3 regions of the Erwinia rhapontici genome follow, and region 3 is predicted to be linked to each of the others. Evidence: predicted binding sites of a transcription regulator. Region 3 holds the regulator's gene; each other region holds the start of a gene.
What was found. The regulator CRP, encoded in region 3, controls carbon source genes, mostly activating them, when cyclic AMP is high. The targets are predictions, from matches to a motif close to ATGTGANNNNNNTCACAT.
Positions count from the first base shown of each region.

Region 1: epd (erythrose-4-phosphate dehydrogenase) is a predicted target of CRP. The motif match lies at 3,584-3,601, and genes of this name have one in related genera.
Region 2: focA (formate transporter FocA) is a predicted target of CRP. The motif match lies at 5,127-5,144, and genes of this name have one in related genera.

Region 1 covers NZ_CP085627.1:927,572-934,313, reverse strand. Annotated here, with positions in the region: gene fbaA (class II fructose-bisphosphate aldolase) at 1-1,067, opposite strand, end outside; gene pgk (phosphoglycerate kinase) at 1,148-2,314, opposite strand; gene epd (erythrose-4-phosphate dehydrogenase) at 2,364-3,383, opposite strand; gene tkt (transketolase) at 3,839-5,830, opposite strand; gene loiP (metalloprotease LoiP) at 6,118-6,742, shown strand, end outside.
Region 2 covers NZ_CP085627.1:1,573,229-1,579,970, reverse strand. Annotated here, with positions in the region: gene cmk ((d)CMP kinase) at 1-157, opposite strand, end outside; gene aroA (3-phosphoshikimate 1-carboxyvinyltransferase) at 306-1,592, opposite strand; gene serC (3-phosphoserine/phosphohydroxythreonine transaminase) at 1,682-2,767, opposite strand; gene ycaO (30S ribosomal protein S12 methylthiotransferase accessory factor YcaO) at 3,077-4,834, shown strand; gene focA (formate transporter FocA) at 5,204-6,061, shown strand; gene pflB (formate C-acetyltransferase) at 6,151-6,742, shown strand, end outside.
Region 3 covers NZ_CP085627.1:440,686-447,427, reverse strand. Annotated here, with positions in the region: gene LJN55_RS01905 (LysE family translocator) at 1-154, opposite strand, end outside; gene LJN55_RS01900 (hydrolase) at 215-1,231, shown strand; gene LJN55_RS01895 (YheU family protein) at 1,231-1,449, shown strand; gene LJN55_RS01890 (phosphoribulokinase) at 1,550-2,419, shown strand; gene LJN55_RS01885 (amidohydrolase) at 2,434-3,612, opposite strand; gene LJN55_RS01880 (OsmC family protein) at 3,873-4,280, opposite strand; gene crp (cAMP-activated global transcriptional regulator CRP) at 4,650-5,282, shown strand; gene LJN55_RS01870 (YccS/YhfK family putative transporter) at 5,340-6,742, shown strand, end outside.

The sequences.
Region 1 (6,742 bases), 490 kb from region 3:
ACTGCGTTCAGCTCTTTGAATGCCTGCTCCAGGCGCACGATCATGGAAGCCTGTGAAGAGCGCAGCCATACACGTGGGTCGTAGTATTTCTTGTTCGGCTTATCAGCGCCTTCCGGGTTACCCAGCTGCGCCTGCAGATAGCCTTCGTTCTTTTTGTAGTACTGCAGGATGCCGTCCCATGTTGCCCACTGGGTATCGGTATCGATGTTCATTTTGATCACGCCGTAACCGATAGATTCTTCGATCTCAGCTGCTGATGAACCGGAACCACCGTGGAACACGAAGTCCAGTGAGTTCACTGGCAGGCCGTGTTTTTCGCTGACGTATTTCTGAGAATCACGCAGGATGGTCGGGGTCAGTTTCACGTTGCCTGGCTTGTACACACCGTGCACGTTACCGAATGAAGCAGCGATAGTGAAACGCGGGCTGATAGCGTTCAGCTTGGTGTAAGCGTAATCAACGTCTTCTGGCTGAGTGTACAGAGCAGAAGCGTCCATGTGGCTGTTGTCCACGCCGTCTTCTTCGCCACCGGTGCAACCCAGTTCAATTTCCAGGGTCATGTCGATTTTCGCCATGCGCGCCAGGTATTTGCTGGAGATCTCGATGTTCTCTTCCAGAGACTCTTCAGACAGGTCGATCATGTGAGAAGAGAACAGTGGCTTACCGGTTTTAGCGAAGTGCTCTTCACCCGCATCCAGCAGACCGTCGATCCACGGCAGCAGTTTCTTAGCGCAGTGGTCAGTGTGCAGAATAACAGGCACGCCATAGTGTTCAGCCATCAGGTGAACGTGGTGTGCGCCAGAGATGGCACCAAAAATAGCCGCAGCCTGTGGCTTGTCAGATTTCAGGCCTTTACCCGCGATGAAACCTGCACCACCGTTGGAGAACTGAATGATAACCGGCGCTTTAACTTTCGCTGCGGTTTCCAGAACGGCGTTGATGGAGTCAGTGCCCACGCAGTTAACTGCTGGCAGAGCGAATTTGTTCTCTTTCGCTACCTGGAAGATCTTCTGCACGTCGTCACCGGTGACAACGCCTGGTTTTACGAAATCAAAAATTTTAGACATGTTAGCTTGTCCTGTTTCTTCGGTCGTATTAAAGGATTCAGTTCTCATGCGGGGTACTTATACCCCGCTCTGAGGTTTAATTACTTCTGCTTTGCACGCTCTTCAAGCATGGCAACCGCAGGTAAGGTTTTGCCTTCCACGAACTCAAGGAATGCACCGCCACCGGTAGAGATATAAGAGATTTTATCTTCGATACCAAACAGGTCGATAGCGGCCAGCGTATCACCGCCGCCGGCAATGGAGAATGCGTCACTGTCTGCAATCGCGTTCGCGATAATTTCGGTGCCTTTGCGGAAGTTCGGGAATTCGAACACGCCTACCGGGCCGTTCCACAGAATAGTTTTGGCTTCTTTCAACAACTTAGCCATTGCCAGTGCGGTTTCGTCACCAAAGTCCATGATCTCTTCGTTGTCCTGAACTTCAGACACTTTCTTCACGGTAGAAGGTGCAGTTTCAGAGAATTCCGTGCCTACGCGAGAGTCAGTTGGCACCGGAATTTTGTATTCGTCGCGCAGTTTCTTAGCGGCAGCCACGAAATCAGGTTCGTACAGAGATTTACCCACGTTGTTGTCGATAGCCACGAAGGTGTTCGCGATACCCCCACCCACAATCACGGTGTCTGCAATGTTCACCAGCGAGTTAAGCACATCGAATTTGGTAGACACTTTAGAACCACCAACCACGGCAACCATTGGGCGTGCCGGGGTTTTCAGGGCTTTGCCCAGCGCTTCCAGTTCACCTGACAGCAGCGGACCCGCACAGGCGATTGGTGCAAATTTGCCCACGCCATGGGTAGACGCCTGAGCACGGTGAGCAGTACCGAAAGCATCCATCACGAAGATGTCGCACAGGGCAGCATATTTTTTAGAGAGGGTTTCGTCGTCTTTTTTCTCGCCTTTGTTAAAGCGCACGTTTTCCAGAACAACCAGTTTACCCGCGGTCAGTTCAACACCGTCCAGGTAATCTTTTGCCAGGGAAACGTTATCTGCACCCAACTTGTCTTTCAGGTAGTTCACTACCGGCAGCAGAGAAAACTCTTCGTTGTATTCACCTTCGGTCGGGCGACCCAGGTGCGAGGTGACCATCACTTTTGCGCCTTGCTTCAGTGCCGCCTCAATGGTCGGCAGAGAAGCGCGAATACGTGCATCAGACGTCACTTTCCCTTCTTTTACTGGCACGTTCAGATCCGCACGGATCAGAACACGTTTACCAGCCAGATCCAGATCGGTCATCTTAATTACAGACATGGTGAACCCTCTCGTTGATTCTCAAAGTTTTACAGACGCTGTACGCGCCTTACCTGAAACCGCTGGCGGCCATCGCTAACGTCGTATCGATCATACGATTAGCGAAGCCCCATTCGTTATCGCACCAGACTAACGTCTTGATAAGGTGCTGACCACTGACCCGCGTTTGGGTGCCGTCGACAATAGCACTGTGCGGATCATGGTTAAAATCAATGGAGACTAACGGCAATTCCGTGTAGTCAACTATACCACTAAATGCCCCTTCTGACGCACTTTGCAGCAGGGCGTTAACCTCGCAGGCGCTGACGGGATCCCGCACACTGACGCTGAGGTCAATGGCCGTCACGTTGATGGTGGGAACACGCACAGCAATCGCTTCAAAACGATCGTTAAATTTTGGGAAGAAACGCGTAATCCCGGCAGCCAGGCGGGTGTCGACAGGAATAATCGACTGACTGGCCGCACGTGTACGGCGTAAATCCGGGTGATAAGCATCAATCACCTGCTGGTCATGCATGGCAGAATGGATGGTTGTCACCGTACCCGACTCAATACCCCACGCATCATCCAACAGCTTGATAATAGGGATGATGCAATTCGTGGTGCAGGAGGCGTTCGACACCAGCAAATGCTCAGGCAGCAGATCTTTTTCATTCACGCCAAAGACCACTGTGGCATCAAGATCGTTACCACCAGGGTGTGAGAACAAGACCTTTTTGGCTCCCGCCTGCAAATGGGCTTCGCCATCTGCACGACTGCCATAAACCCCGGTACAGTCCAGCACGATATCCACATTCAGATCGCGCCACGGCAGCGCCGCAATATCAGTATGGTGCAGCAAACGGATCGTGTCATCGCCAACGGAGAGCAGTTCGCGCTCCTGACGCACATCCCAGGCGAAGCGCCCATGGCTGGTGTCATACTTTAACAGATGCGCCATTCCGGCGGCCTCTGCCAGCTCATTGATGGCAACCACGGTAATCTCAGCACGGCGACCGGTTTCATACAGTACACGCAACACGTTGCGTCCTATACGACCAAATCCGTTAATGGCAATGCGAACCGTCATATCACTCCTGCTTCAGAATTCACGATGAAATCGGAGGATTAGCCTGAGCCAGCCACCGCGATTTGTACAGGATATTCTTGCATCATAACAAGGCTCAGTCTGAATGGTGATCCTTGTGCGACATAGTACTGAAACGCTTCAGCTAGAATAATAGAAGTAAGGAATAATAGGAATGATTCGGATCAATTGTGGAGCGTAACTTTCGATCTACGTCACAAATTTGGAATTTTTTCTGGCGGGATAAAGAAGGGTCGGGCATGCCCGACCCCTACGGGGAACTGTATAAGGATGAGGCATACCCGCCCCTCAAGGTAAACTGCGTAGGGACCGGGCATGCCCGACCCCTACGGGGAACTGTGTAAGGATGAGGCATACCCGACCCTCAAGGTAGACTGCGTAGGGGCCGGGCACGCCCGGCCCTCATAGCGGTGAGTCATGCCTCACCCGCTACCTTATTACAGCAGGCCTTTTGCTTTAGCGACAACGTTATCCACGGTGAAGCCAAACAGTTCGAACAGCTTCTCAGCGGGCGCTGACTCACCGAAGCTGGTCATACCGACGATAGCGCCGTTCAGACCAACGTATTTGAACCAGTAATCTGCGATACCGGCTTCAATCGCCACGCGGGCGCTGACTGCTTTCGGCAGCACAGCTTCACGGTAGGCAGCATCCTGCTTGTCGAAAGCATCGGTAGACGGCATAGACACAACGCGCACCTTACGGCCTTCAGCCGTCAGTTTGTCATACGCGCCTACTGCCAGCTCAACTTCTGAACCGGTCGCAATCAGGATAACTTCTGGCGTACCTGCGCAGTCCTTCAGCACGTAAGCACCGCGTGCTACGTTTGCCAGCTGTTCCGCAGTACGGTCCTGCTGTGCCAGGTTTTGACGTGACAGGATCAGGGCAGTCGGGCCATCGTTACGCTCAATCGCATATTTCCATGCGATCGCTGATTCAACCTGGTCACACGGACGCCACAGGCTCATGTTCGGCGTGACACGCAGGCTGGCGATCTGCTCAACCGGCTGGTGAGTCGGGCCGTCTTCGCCCAGACCGATAGAATCATGGGTGTAGACCATCACCTGGCGGATCTTCATCAGTGCCGCCATACGCGCCGCATTACGGGCATATTCAACGAACATCAGGAAGGTGGCCGTGTACGGCAGGAAACCACCGTGCAGAGTGATACCATTGGCAATCGCGGTCATACCGAATTCGCGCACGCCGTAATGGATGTAGTTGCCTGCAGCATCTTCGTTGATTGGCTTAGAACCAGACCACATTGTCAGGTTGCTTGGTGCCAGGTCAGCGGAGCCGCCCAGGTATTCCGGCAGCAGTTTACCAAAGGCTTCGATGGCATTCTGTGACGCTTTACGGCTGGCGATTTTAGACGGGTTAGCCTGCAGCTCTTCAACGAATTTCTGCGACTCGGTTGCCCAGTTCGCTGGCAGCTCGTTGTTCACACGGCGTTTGAACTCTTCCGCCAGTTCAGGGAAGGCTTTCGCATAGGCAGCAAACTTCTCATTCCATGCGGCTTCTTTCGCCTTGCCGGCTTCTTTAGCATCCCACTGCGCATAGATGTCTGAAGGAATTTCAAACGGCGCATGGTTCCAGCCCAGCTGCTTACGGGTCAGTGCAATTTCATCATCACCCAGCGGTGCGCCGTGGGAATCATGCGTACCGGCTTTGTTCGGTGAACCGAAACCGATGACCGTTTTGCACATCAGCAGTGAAGGCTTATCGCTAACCGCTTTCGCTTCTTCAACCGCTTTCTTGATGGCGTCAGCGTCGTGGCCATCGACACCACGCACAACGTGCCAGCCGTAAGACTCGAAGCGTTTCGCCGTATCATCGGTGAACCAGCCTTCGATGTGGCCGTCAATGGAGATACCGTTGTCGTCATAGAACGCCACCAGTTTGCCCAACTTCAGTGTTCCCGCCAGTGAGCACACTTCGTGGGAGATACCTTCCATCATGCAGCCGTCGCCCAGGAACACGTAGGTGTTATGGTCAACCACATCATGGCCTGGACGGTTGAACTGCGCTGACAGTGTACGTTCAGCAATCGCCATACCTACTGCGTTCGCAATACCCTGGCCCAATGGACCGGTGGTGGTTTCCACACCAGCGGTATAGCCGTATTCAGGGTGGCCTGGGGTTTTGGAGTGCAGCTGACGGAAGTTAGCCAGTTCACCGATTGGCAGGTCATAACCGCTGAGGTGCAACAGGCTGTAGATCAGCATAGAGCCGTGACCATTAGACAGCACGAAGCGGTCGCGGTCTGCCCACAGAGGGTTTGTAGGGTTGTGATTCAGGAAGTCACGCCACAGGACTTCGGCAATATCGGCCATACCCATTGGGGCACCCGGGTGGCCGGATTTGGCTTTTTGCACCGCATCCATACTTAATGCGCGAATGGCGTTGGCAAGCTCTTTACGAGAAGACATTTTCTACTCCAGGTCGGATTTAACGCTTCGCCGTCCTTAACCTATTGTAATGAATGAGTTATCAGGCAAAGCCGAAGGAAAGTCGACCATCAATGTACATGAAATACGGGTAACATGTACATGCCGCAGGATGTAAAAATAATCACAGAAGTTGCAGTTTGAGAGCATGGCGACTAGGCAATCGCCTTTACACGCGCTATAACACCTCTTCCGTCGGCTTTTTTTTCCCGACGTTTTTTTTCAACTTAATGATTTTCCTACCTTGTTACCTAAATGGATGAACTGGAATGAAGAAACGTATTTCTTTCGCTGCACTGGCACTGGCCACGACCCTCTCTGGCTGTCAGAATTTTGATGCTAACACGCTGATGCAGTCCGGTGCACAAGCCTACCAGGCTGCCACACTGAGCGATGCACAGGTCAAAGAGTTAAGCGATAAATCCTGTCAGCAGATGGACAGCGAAGCGCAGATCGCCCCTGCCAGCAGCACTTATGCTAAACGCCTGAGCAAAATCTCAGCGGCACTGGGCGACAATATCAACGGTACCCCGGCAAACTATAAAGTTTATCTGACCAAAGACGTCAACGCCTGGGCGATGGCCAATGGCTGTATCCGCGTTTACAGCGGCCTGATGGACCTGATGACCGATAACGAAGTCGAAGGCGTGCTGGGCCATGAAATGGGCCACGTAGCGCTGGGTCACTCACGTAAAGCGATGCAGTTGGCCTATGCCACGACTGCTGCACGTACTGCCGCAGCTTCTGCGGGGGGCGTTGCCGCATCGCTGTCACAGTCTCAGCTAGGTGCACTGGGCGAGAAACTGGTGAATGCGCAGTTCTCCCAGAGCCAGGAGTCCCAGGCGGATGACTACTCATTCGATCTGCTGAAAAAGCGCAACATCAACCCACAGG
Region 2 (6,742 bases), 1.1 Mb from region 3:
CCACCTGATGATGCAGCGCAGCCAGGGCCAGAACGCGATAAATTGCACCGGAGTCCAACAGGTGCCACTGCAACGCCTCGGCCATCGCTTTACACAATGTACCTTTCCCTGCACCACTTGGGCCATCAATGGTGATCACTGGGGCTATTGCCATCATGTCGTTCTCCTGTCGGTGGAATGCCTGGGCAACGGGTGCCCAGACAAATATCGACGCGCATTATACCCCTCATGCATGAAGCTGCAACTGCGTTGGTTGCGCACCGTATTCTGTCATAGGCGGCACGCATTCCTGACGAAGATGCCCGTTACGCCAGTTGACTGATACGGGCGAGCTGTTCGAAGTAGTCGGGAAACGTTTTCGCCGTGCATTTTGGATCAAGAATGGTCACTGGCGTTGAGGAAAGAGCAACCAGGGAGAAACACATCGCCATACGATGATCGTTATAGGTTCCAATTTCAGCAAATTTAACCTGCGCGGGTGGTGTAATGCGAATGAAGTCATGGCCTTCTTCAACTTCAGCACCCACTTTACGCAGTTCAATGGCCATCGCCGCCAGACGGTCGGTCTCTTTCACACGCCAGTTATAGATATTGCGCATAACCGTTGTACCTTTCGCAAACAGGGCAGCTGTTGCAATGGTCATCGCAGCATCAGGGATATGATTCATATCCAGATCGATAGCATTAAGATCCCCACGCGTACAGGCAATAAAATCATCGCCCCACTCCACGCTGGCGCCCATTTTTTCCAGTACGTCGGCAAAACGAATATCGCCCTGCATACTGTTACGGCCAATACCGGTAACTTTCACCGTTCCACCTTTGATTGCTGCCGCGGCAAGGAAATAAGACGCAGAGGATGCATCACCTTCAACCAGGTAGTCGCCGGGTGCCTGATACTGCTGCTGGCCACGAATGTGGAACGCGCGGTAATCTTCATTCTCAACGTTAACGCCAAAAGTCGCCATCAGGTTGAGCGTGATATCGATATAGGGTTTTGATACCAAATCGCCTTTAATCACAATGCGAGTATCGTTTTCGGCTAACGGTGCGGTCATCAGCAACGCCGTCAGAAACTGACTGGAAACGCTACCATCGACGGCGACTTCGCCACCGCGGAACCCGCCTTTCAGGCGCAGCGGCGGGTAATCTTCCTGCTCAAGGTATTCGACATCGGCCCCCCCTTGACGTAAAGCATCAACCAAGTGGCCAATCGGACGTTCTTTCATGCGAGGCTCACCGGTCAGAACGATGTCGTTGCTGCCCAGGCACAGTGCCGCCGCCAGAGGGCGCATTGCCGTTCCGGCATTGCCAAGAAACAGTTCCAGCGCGCCTTCTGCCTGAAGTGCACCGCCCTGACCTTCGACTTCACACACCGTGCGATCGGCAGACAGTGTGAAATGAACACCCAACGCCTGTAGTGCATTCAGCATATGGCGAACATCGTCGCTATCAAGCAGATTCGTCAGGCGGGTGGTGCCTTTTGCCAGTGCGGCCAGCAGCAGCGCGCGGTTAGACACACTCTTAGAGCCGGGAAGGTTAACGGTGCCATCGACCAGGGCGATAGGTTGTAACGTCAGGGAATCCTGCATGTGAAACGTATTCTCCAAAATAATTACAATGAAACCCCGCTGGGCTGCGGGGTTTCAGATTCAAAACTTACTGCCAATGCAGGCGTACCTTAGCCGTGGCGACGTTCGAAGTCGACCATAAAATCGGTGAGCGTTTTCACGCCCTGCAACGGCATCGCATTGTAGATCGAAGCACGCATGCCGCCGACCACACGGTGGCCTTTCAGAGCATGCAGACCTGCTGCAAATGACTCTTCAAGGAACAGTTTGTCCAGTGTGGCATCAGCCAGTTGGAAGGGTACGTTCATACGTGAACGGTTAGCGGCTACCACATCGTTGCGATAGAAACTGCTGTTATCGATGGTGCCATACAGCAGATCGGCTTTTGCCTGGTTACGTTTATCCAGTTCCGCCACGCCGCCCTGCTCTTTCAGCCACTTAAACACCAAGCCGGACAGATACCAGGCAAAGGTCGGTGGCGTGTTGAACATAGATTCGTTATCCGCCAGGACCTTATAATCCAGGATGGAAGGCAATTCTTTACGCGCCTGACCCAACAGATCTTCACGCACAACGACCAGTGTTAACCCGGCAGGACCAATATTTTTCTGTGCGCCGGCATACAACACGCCGTAACGACTAACATCGATCGGGGACGACAGAATCGTGGAAGAAAGATCGGCCACTACCACTTTATCACCAAAGTCCGGGGTTTCCGGGATAGCGATACCGTCGATCGTTTCGTTCGGGCAGTAATGAACGTAGGCAGCATCATCAGACAGTGCCCACTCGCTCATTGGTTTGATACCGCGCAGGCCATCAATCGTCGTTTTGGCATCGATCACATTTGGCGTGCAGTATTTCTGAGCCTCTTTTACTGCGCTGGCTGCCCAATAACCGCCATCAACATAGTCCGCCGTAGCATGCTGCCCCAACAGATTCATCGGGATGGCAGCAAACTGAGCGCGTGCACCGCCATGGCAGAATAAAACTTTATAGTTGGAGGGGATTTTCAGCAGATCACGAAAATCTTTTTCAGCCTCTTCCGCGACCTGAATAAATTCCTTACTACGGTGGCTGATCTCCATTACGGAGGTTCCTAAACCCTGCCAGTTGCAGAGTTCCTGTTCAGCGCGACGAAGTACTTCTACCGGCAACATAGCCGGGCCTGAGCTAAAATTGAAAACCTGACTCATTTCCCCTCACCACTTTCAGATCAATCGGTTTTGATTCCTCTATCGGTTTTATCATTGCCACCCCGTTGCTGCAATGATTTATCAGGTCGACCGACCAGTTCACCGGCCTGTGCCGCAACAGCTTGTAGGGGAAATGCAACAGCAGACGATATTTTGTGAGGTGTTTTCCTGTTTGAAAAACAGACCCGTTATCTTTTCATCCTAAAATGGCATTCTTGCGTTCATGAAATTAATGATGTCGGATAGCGATTCCGCCGGAAACCCCGTATCATTGCGCGCTTTCCGCACAATCAATAACGAGTGGGCAAAATGACTCAAACTTATATCCCAGGCAAAGACGCCGCGTTGGAAGTTTCCATCGCACGCTTTCAGCAAAAACTGCAGGATCTTGGCTTCAACATCGAAGAAGCATCCTGGCTGAACCCGGTCCCGAATGTCTGGTCAGTTCATATCCGCGATCGCGACTGCCCGCTGTGTTTTACCAATGGTAAAGGCGCGAGCAAAAAAGCGGCTCTGGCCTCTGCGCTGGGCGAATACTTTGAACGCCTGTCCACCAACTATTTCTTCGCTGACTTCTGGTTAGGCGAGAAGATCGCTAACGGCGACTTCGTTCACTACCCTAACGAGAAGTGGTTCCCACTGCCGGAAGATGACCAATTGCCAGAAGGCATTCTGGATCCACGACTGCGTAAATTCTACGACCCGGAAAACGAAGTGAGCGCCAGCGAACTGGTTGACTTGCAGTCGGGCAATGCCGCACGCGGCATCTGTGGCCTGCCGTTTACCCGTCAGTCGGATCAGCAAACCGTTTACATCCCGATGAACATTATCGGCAACCTGTATGTATCAAACGGTATGTCTGCCGGTAATACCGCCAACGAAGCCCGCGTTCAGGGGCTGTCAGAGGTATTCGAGCGCTATATTAAAAACCGTATTATCGCGGAATCAATCAGCCTGCCAGCCATTCCGCAAGACGTGTTAAATCGTTATCCGGGCGTTGTCGAAGCCATCGCCTCGCTGGAAGCAGAAGGTTTCCCAATCTTCTCTTACGACGCCTCACTGGGCGGTAAATATCCTGTTATCTGTGTGGTGCTGTTTAACCCTGCTAATGGCACGTGCTTCGCCTCCTTTGGTGCTCACCCTGACTTTGGCGTAGCGCTTGAGCGTACCGTCACCGAACTGCTTCAAGGTCGTGGCCTCAAAGATTTGGATGTGTTCACACCGCCGACCTTCGACGATGAAGAAGTGGCGGAACACGCCAACCTGGAAACACACTTTATCGATTCCAGCGGTCTGATCTCGTGGGATATGTTTAAGGATGACGCCGATTATCCGTTTGTTGACTGGAGCTTTAAAGGCAGCACTGAAGAAGAGTTCTCGACACTGATGGACATCTTCAAGTCAGAAGATCAGGAAGTTTACATCGCGGACTATGAGCATCTGGATGTGTACGCTTGCCGCATCATCGTGCCGGGCATGTCTGATATCTACCCGGCAGAAGACCTGCTGCTGGCGAACAACAGCATGGGTGCTTACCTGCGCGATACACTACTCAGCCTGCCGGAAAGCAGCTGGGAAAAAGAAGACTATCTGTCTCTGCTGGAGCAGCTGGATGAAGACGGCCATGACGACTTCACACGTGTACGCGAACTGCTGGGCCTTGCAACGGGTAAAGATAACGGCTGGTACACACTGCGTATTGGTGAACTTAAGGCGATGTTAGCACTGGCAGCAGGCGATCTGGAACAGGCATTGATTTGGACGGAATGGACCATGGAGTTCAATCAGTCGATCTTCAGCGCCGAACGCGCCAACTACTATCGCTGCCTGCAAACACTGCTGTTATTGAGCCAGGAAGAAGGTCGCGACCCTTTGCAGTATCATACGGCATTCGTCCGTATGTATGGGCAGGAAGCCGTAGACACAGCTTCAGCAGCTATCAGTGGTGAAGCGCCATTTTATGGTTTGCAGGCGGTTGATAACGATCTGAAAGCGTTCCCGGCACACCAATCTCTGCTGGCGGCTTATGAAAAACTTCAGGCGGCCAAACGTCTTTACTGGAAATAATTGACTATAAAAATAGCACCCGGTTAAAGGGGGTTATAAACAGACAAGATTATTTCACCGCAGCCGATCTCTATCTGCAGGTTAATAAAAGGTAACAGCGCAGGCTGTTACCTTTTTAATTGTTACAACCTGGCTATATTTACTCTCGTTTATTCACCCACTCTTTCGCGAAACACATCTGAGACTCAAATATTTTTTTAATAATTAAAAAAGTTTTATTTGAATAAAAACAACAACTTAAACAATAAACCCATGATAAAAATAGGGTCTTATCCGCGAATTAGCCGGGCCTATATGATCCACATCAAATTCTTTCCTATACTCCTTTGTTAGACTTTCCTCGCTGATTACTTTTGGGAGGACGTTAGTGTGAAAGCTGGCAACCCCTTTGATTTATTATTACCGTCAGAAATGGCGAAAGTTGCTGAAGATGCAGGTGTCTATAAAGCAACGAAACACCCCTTCACCACATTTTTTCTGGCAATTACCGCTGGAGTCTTCATTTCCATCGCCTTTGCTTTCTATATTACTGCGACAACGGGTACGGCTGCTGTCCCATGGGGGCTGGCAAAACTGGTTGGTGGTATCTGCTTTTCACTGGGTCTGATGTTGGTTGTGGTTTGCGGTGCTGACCTGTTTACTTCCACTGTTCTCACCGTGGTTGCTAAAGCCAGCGGTCGTATCAGTTGGGCGCAGCTCGCACGCAACTGGATTATCGTCTACGTCGGTAACTTTATCGGTGCCATCTTATTTGTCGCTCTGATTTGGTTTGCCGGGCAATACATGGCGGCCAACGGTGCCTGGGGACTGAATGTCCTGCAAACCGCTGACCACAAAATGCACCATACCTTCACTGAAGCAGTCTGCCTTGGCATTTTGGCGAATCTGATGGTGTGCATGGCAGTATGGATGAGTTACTCCGGTCGTAGTCTGATGGATAAAATGTTTGCCATGGTACTGCCGGTTGCGATGTTTGTTGCCAGTGGATTTGAGCACAGCATCGCCAACATGTTTCTCGTCCCGATGGCGATCATCATTAAAGACTTTGCGACTCCCGAATTCTGGCAAGCTACCGGAGCAAGTGCAGAGCAGTTTTCGCACCTCACCGTTGGCCATTTTATTACCGATAACCTGATCCCGGTTACCCTGGGCAATATCATCGGTGGTGGTTTGCTTGTTGGTTTAACTTACTGGGTAATTTATCTGCGTGATGGCGATCATCACTGATTCACCCACTAACAGAATTTTGCAACCGTCGGTGTGATGTCACACGGCGGGAACGTACAACGAACTTCACGTTATAAGGTAGGTATCAAATGACCGAGCTTAATCAAAAAATGGCGACAGCCTGGGAAAGCTTTGCACAGGGCGAATGGCAGACCAGCGTTAACGTCCGTGACTTCATCCAGAAAAACTACACACCGTATGAAGGCGACGAAGCGTTCCTGGCCGGTGCCACTGAGGCAACAACTGCCCTGTGGGACAAAGTGATGGAAGGCATCAAACAAGAAAACCGCACTCATGCACCGGTTGACTTTGATACCGACCTGCCATCAACCATTACCTCTCATGATGCGGGCTATATCAATAAAAGCCTGGAAAAAATCGTTGGTCTGCAGACAGAAGCTCCACTGAAACGCGCGCTGATCCCTTTCGGCGGAATTAAAATGGTTGAAGGTTCGTGCAAAGTGTATGGCCGCGAACTTGATCCTACCGTGAAAAAAATCTTCACCGAATACCGTAAAACCCATAACCAGGGTGTATTCGATGTCTACACTCCAGATATTATGCGCTGCCGTAAATCAGGTGTGCTGACGGGTCTGCCTGACGCATACGGTCGTGGCCGTATCATTGGTGACTACCGCCGTGTAGCGCTGTACGGTATCGATGCATTGATGAAAGATAAAT
Region 3 (6,742 bases):
CCTGCATCCCGATCATAATGCCGATCAGTAACATCAGAGAGCGCAGAAAACCAAAGTTAGCACCTGAGGCGGTGAGTAACATATTATTAGGGCCTGGCGTAATCGCCGCGACCCACAGAAAGCCCAGCATTGATAAAAACAGACTCAGTTCCATAGAACGGGTGCTCCCCACCCCTCTGAAAAATTAACAACCTGACGAAGCTAACAGCGTGCTATGGATCCTACAAGCTCTAACCCGATAAATTTTAGCCCCCTGACGGATAACGCTTTTCGTCCACTAATGGGCACCAGCAATCCGCATCTGCAAACCATTCTGCCGCGCCTGATCCGTCGCCGCATTACCCTGCAACCCCACTGGCAGCGCCTGACGTTACCGGATAGCGATTTTGTCGATCTGGCATGGAGTGAAGATCCGGCGGCCGCACGCCACAAACCCCGAGTGGTCCTGTTCCACGGGCTGGAGGGCAGTTTTCACAGCCCTTATGCGCACGGCCTGCTTCAGGCGTGGAAAGATCGCGGCTGGCTTGGCGTGGTGATGCATTTTCGCGGTTGCAGTGGTGTACCGAATCGGCTCAACCGTATCTATCACTCCGGTGAGACAGAAGACGCCAGCTACTTTTTGCAGTGGTTGCGCGATGAATGGGGACAGGTTCCTACCGCCGCGGTGGGGATTTCCCTGGGCGGGAATATGCTGGCCTGTATGATGGGCAAGCAGGGCGAGGGCTGCCTGCTGGACGCGGGCGTGGTGGTTTCCGCCCCGCTGATGCTGGAACCCTGTAGTCTGCGGCTGGAGCAGGGATTTTCACGCATCTATCAGCGTTATTTGCTGGGATTGCTGAAGCAGAATGCCGAACGCAAACTCCGCGCGTGGCCGGGAACACTCCCTGTCGACCTGGCTCAGCTTAAATCGCTGCGCCTGCTACGCGACTTTGACGATGCGATCACCGCGCGCGCGCACGGCTTTGCGGATGCCAGCGACTACTATCATCGTTGCAGCGCCATGCCGTTGCTCCCCGGCGTGCGTAAACCGTTATTGGTGATACACGCGAAAGACGACCCTTTTATGACCCCTGAGGTCATCCCTGATCCGGCATTACTGCCCGCCTGTGTTGAGTATCAGCTGACGCAGCACGGTGGACACGTCGGTTTCGTCGGCGGCACGCTGCGTAAACCTGCGATGTGGCTGGAACAGCGCATCCCTCAGTGGCTTAACACCTGGCTGGAGAAATGATGATTATCCCCTGGAAAGACCTTGATACCGAAACGCTCGACAATTTGATTGAATCCTTCGTGCTGCGTGAAGGCACCGACTATGGTGAACAGGAGCGCTCGCTAAAACAGAAAGTCGACGATGTCCGTCGCCAGCTCAACAGCGGCGAGGTGGTGCTGGTGTGGTCGGAATTGCATGAATCCGTCAACATCATGCCGCGCGGCCAGTTTCGTGAATAAATAGTCGTGAATAAGTAAACGTGAAGCCATAATGACTTGGACGGGTAAAACATGTTACCAATGATCCGTCCGTCCGACCTTTATCAGGGAGTTGCACGCCATGTCAGCCAAACATCCGGTCATCGCCGTCACCGGCTCCAGTGGGGCAGGAACCACCACCACCAGCCTGGCTTTCAGGAAGATTTTTCAGCAACTTAATCTGCGGGCAGCCGAGGTCGAAGGGGACAGTTTCCACCGTTTTACCCGCCCGGAAATGGATATGGCAATCCGTAAAGCGCGCGATATGGGAAAGCACGTCAGCTATTTTGGCCCTGAAGCCAATGACTTTGGCCTGCTGGAGCAAACGTTCAGTGAATATGGTCGCAGCGGTAAAGGGCAGTCGCGCAAATATCTGCACACCTATGATGAAGCCGTACCCTGGAACCAGGTGCCGGGTACATTTACCCCGTGGCAGCCGCTGCCTGAACCCACCGATGTCCTGTTTTATGAGGGTTTGCATGGCGGCGTAATGACTCCGCTGCACAACGTGGCAGACAAGGTGGACCTGCTGGTCGGCGTGGTGCCTATCGTTAACCTGGAGTGGATACAAAAACTGGTGCGCGACACGGGTGAACGCGGTCACTCGCGTGAAGCGGTCATGGATTCAGTGGTGCGTTCCATGGAGGACTACATTAACTTTATTACGCCGCAGTTCTCACGCACTCATATTAACTTCCAGCGCGTCCCCACGGTGGATACCTCTAACCCCTTTGCTGCTCGCGGCATCCCCTCTCTGGATGAAAGTTTTGTCGTCATCCACTTTCAGGGGCTGGAAGATATCGACTTCCCCTATCTTCTCTCCATGTTGCAAGGTTCGTTTATCTCGCATATCAAAACCCTGGTGGTACCAGGTGGAAAAATGGGACTGGCAATGGAGTTGATTATGGGGCCACTGGTCAAACGCCTTATCGAAGGCAAAAAAATCGGCTGACCCCATTTATCCTGTTATCGCTTCATCAGCAGGCGGTGGATAAAGCCGGTATGCAGCCTCACCCCGATTTTTAGCGCATCTTCGTCAAGGCGAAAATGGGGGTTATGCAGCCCCCGGCAGGTCCCTTTTTCCGGGTTGCCCGACCCGACCCACAGGAAACAGCCCGGCACTACCTGCTGATAGGCTGAGAAGTCCTCGCAGCCAAACATTGGATGCAGCATAACCTGCAAGGCATCATCCCCCAGCGTGGCAATCACATTATCCACTGCAATACGGCAGGCGTCCGGGTGATTAACCCCGGTGGTGTAACCCGGCGTCCATTTCAGCACGTAGCTGGCCCCTGCTCCCTGCGTCATTCCGTCCAGCTGCTGTGACATCATCTGCGGGATAGTGTTACGCGCACTCTGGCTGAGCGTGCGCAGCGTGCCGCGCAGATGCGCCGTGTCAGGGATAACGTTATAGCCGCCGTCAGCCTGAAAACTCGCGACCGTCAGTACGGCACCTTCGTTAGGGTCAAGACGACGTGAGACAATCTGCTGAAGTGCCTGCACCACTCCTGCGCCCAGCGTCACCGGGTCGATACTCTCCTGCGGCATCGCTGCGTGGGCGCCTTTTCCCTGCAGGGTCAGGTCGAAGTTATCGCTGGCAGCGCTGAAGACGCCCTCTTTCACAGCCACCTGGCCGGTAGACAGTCCCGGGAAAACATGCAGACCGAAGATCATTGATACACCATTCAATACGCCCAGCTTAATCAGCTCGCTGGCCCCGCCTGGCGGCACTTCTTCCGCATGCTGGAAAATAAAGCGCACTTTGCCGGCAAGCTTACTCTGCTGCTGGCACAACACCCATGCCGCCCCCATCAGCATTGCCGTATGCGCATCATGCCCGCAGGCATGCATCACACCGCGATTGCGCGAAGTGAAAGGTTCACTGTTCAACTCCTCAATAGGCAGCGCATCCATATCGGCCCTCAGGGCAATGCAGTCACCACTACGCGGCCCCTCAAGTTCAGCCAGTACGCTATTTGGCGTCGGGCGACTAAGTGTTAATGGGCCAAACTTTGCCAGTTCAGCGGCAACATAGTCTGCGGTGCCATGCTCGTGGAAAGAGAGTTCGGCATTCGCGTGAATATGCCGCCGCCATTGCAGCACCTTTGGTGTGACATCCTGAATCAGCGTCTCGATAGTCATCATGACTCCTGGTTAATTAAATCTGACAACGGCAGACCAGGCAGCAACAGAGAATCATGGGCAAACGCCGGACATTCAGCTGTTGTTTCGCCAGCCTGCAGCAAATTAAGAAAGGAATGTAGAACGAGGGAAATATACCGCTGATGTTATTCGCCTGCCGTGGCGTGAAATGCGGGTAGAGAGAGGAATAGCAGGATGTGTACGCTACGTTCTGTCAGCTGTGGGTAACGACAACGAACATCGTTACCCATAAGAAACCAGCTTCAGGTCAGATCTGTCACTTCATAGCTGTGCGTCATTTTCACCGCGCTCCCCAGCATAATCGCCACCGAGCAGTATTTCTCCGCAGAGAGGTCGACCGCACGTGAAACGGCTTTATCCGTTAACGCCTTGCCGCTGACAATAAAGTGCAGGTTAATATGGGTGAAAATACGCGGTGCCTCTTCACGACGTTCCGAGGTCAATTTAACTTCACAGTCGGCGACATCGTGACGGCCTTTCTGCAGTATAGACACCACATCAATCGCACTGCATCCCCCGGCAGCCATCAGCACCATCTCCATCGGGCTGGGTGCTTTATCCCCCGCGGTGCCATCCATCAAAATCTGATGGCCGGATGAGGATTCTCCCAAAAACGTCATCCCTTCAACCCACTTAACTCGTGCTTGCATCACAAAATCCTCTCATTGATTCAGTTACCGCAGAGTACGCTGCACTCACAAAAACGGCAACGTTGCCTTTTTCGAACTATGCTGAAGCGAGACAACAGAAGACAGTCTTGTAAAGCTGTGCTACAAACGAAGCTGCAATATTTTACTGGCATAACAATGCACGGTAAAAACGGGACGACAGCACGAGCCATGCTCTTAACAGAGGCCCGTATAATTTCCCTATGGGAACGCTTGAATATTTCAACGCCTGGCAGGGATACATCCCCTGATACCCAAAAATATTTCGCGCTTCAGGCCAGCGGCAACGCATCTGCAGCACGCCGAATACAGGGTATATTTAGGCACGATTACAACAGAGGATAACAGCGAATGGTTCTCGGCAAACCGCAAACAGACCCTACACTCGAATGGTTCCTGTCACATTGCCATATTCACAAATATCCATCCAAAAGCACTCTGATTCATCAGGGTGAGAAGGCGGAAACCCTCTATTACATCGTTAAAGGATCAGTAGCGGTGTTAATCAAGGATGAAGAAGGCAAAGAGATGATCCTCTCCTACCTCAATCAGGGCGACTTCATTGGCGAGCTGGGCCTCTTTGAAGAAGGTCAGGAGCGCAGTGCATGGGTACGTGCGAAAACAGCCTGTGAAGTGGCTGAAATTTCCTACAAAAAATTCCGTCAGTTGATTCAGGTGAATCCTGACATCCTGATGCGCCTGTCTTCACAGATGGCGCGTCGCCTGCAAGTCACATCAGAGAAAGTGGGTAATTTAGCTTTCCTTGATGTGACCGGACGCATTGCCCAAACGTTGTTGAATCTGGCGAAACAACCGGATGCCATGACGCACCCGGATGGGATGCAGATCAAAATCACCCGTCAGGAGATCGGCCAGATCGTCGGCTGCTCCCGCGAAACGGTGGGTCGTATTCTAAAAATGCTGGAAGATCAAAACCTGATCTCAGCACATGGTAAAACCATTGTTGTTTACGGAACACGTTAACCGGCTCTGAACCCACGGCGCGACGCCCAGTCGCGCCGTTTTTATTTGGTGTGGCTCATGTGGCGGAGAATTATCTATCACCCCGAAGTTAACTACGCACTCAGGCAAACACTGGTGCTGTGTTTACCCGTGGCGATCGGCTGGATGCTCGGCAACCTGCAAAACGGCCTGCTGTTCTCATTAGTCCCCGCCTGTTGTAACAATGCCGGTCTTGATACTCCACACAAACGCTTCTTCAAACGTCTGATCGTAGGCGGTTGCCTGTTTGCTTTCAGTAGCTTTTTGATTCAGTACGCCGGGGCAGAAGAGGTGCCACTGCCCGTGATCCTGCTGGTCATGTCACTGCTGCTTGGTGTCACCGGTGAAATCAGTCCGCTGCACGGTCGTCTGCTACCGGCATCGCTGATTGCCGCCATTTTCACCCTCAGTCTGGCCGGACGCATGCCCATGTGGCAGCCGCCGCTATTGTTCATTCTCGGTACCGTCTGGTATGGCGCGTTTAACTGGTTCTGGTTCTGGCTGTGGAAAGAGCAGCCGATGCGCGAAACCCTCAGTCTGCTCTATCATGAACTGGCTGATTACTGCGAAGCGAAATACAGTCTGCTAACCCAGTTGACCGATCCCCAAACCGCCCTGCCTCCCCTGTTGGTCCGCCAACAGAAAGCCGTCGATCTGATTAACACCTGTTACCAGCAAATGCATATGCTGGCCGCCAATCGCGACCATTATCAGCGACTGACGCGCGCATTTCAGGTCGCCCTCGATCTACAGGAACATATCGCCGTCAGCCTGCATCAGCCCGAGGAAGTACAGAAGCTGGTAGAGCAGAGCCACGCCGAGGCGGTGATCCGCTGGAATGCGCAGACCATTGCCACACGCCTGCGGGTACTGGCTGACGATATCCTCTATCACCGCTTCCCTGAACGTTTCACGATGGAAAAACCGCTTCAGGCACTGGAAAAAATATCCCGTCAGCACCCCGATAATCCGGTTGGCAACTTTTGCTATTATCACTTCAGCCGTATCGCCCGCGTGCTACGCACCCAGCACCCGTTGTACCGTCGCGACCTGATGGCGGACCGCCAGCGCCGCCTGCCGCTGTTTCCTGCGTTGAAGAGTTATCTGTCGCTGAAATCCTCTGCCCTGCGCACCGCCGCACGCTATGCAGTCATGCTGACCTTCGCCAGTTCACTGGCCCTGTTCTTCAATCTGCCGAAGCCTTACTGGATACTGATGACGGTGATGTTTGTCAGCCTCAACGGTTACAGCGCTACTCGGGTACGTATCCAGCACAGGGCGCTGGGAACGCTGGCCGGGTTGGCCATTGCCGCTGCCACGCTCGGTTTACATGCCCCGGAATCCTGGGTGCTGCTGGTGATGCTACTGATTACCCTGGTGAGCTATCTGTTTATCCGCAAGTTTTACGGCTGGGCAACCGTAGGATTCACGGTCACCGCGGT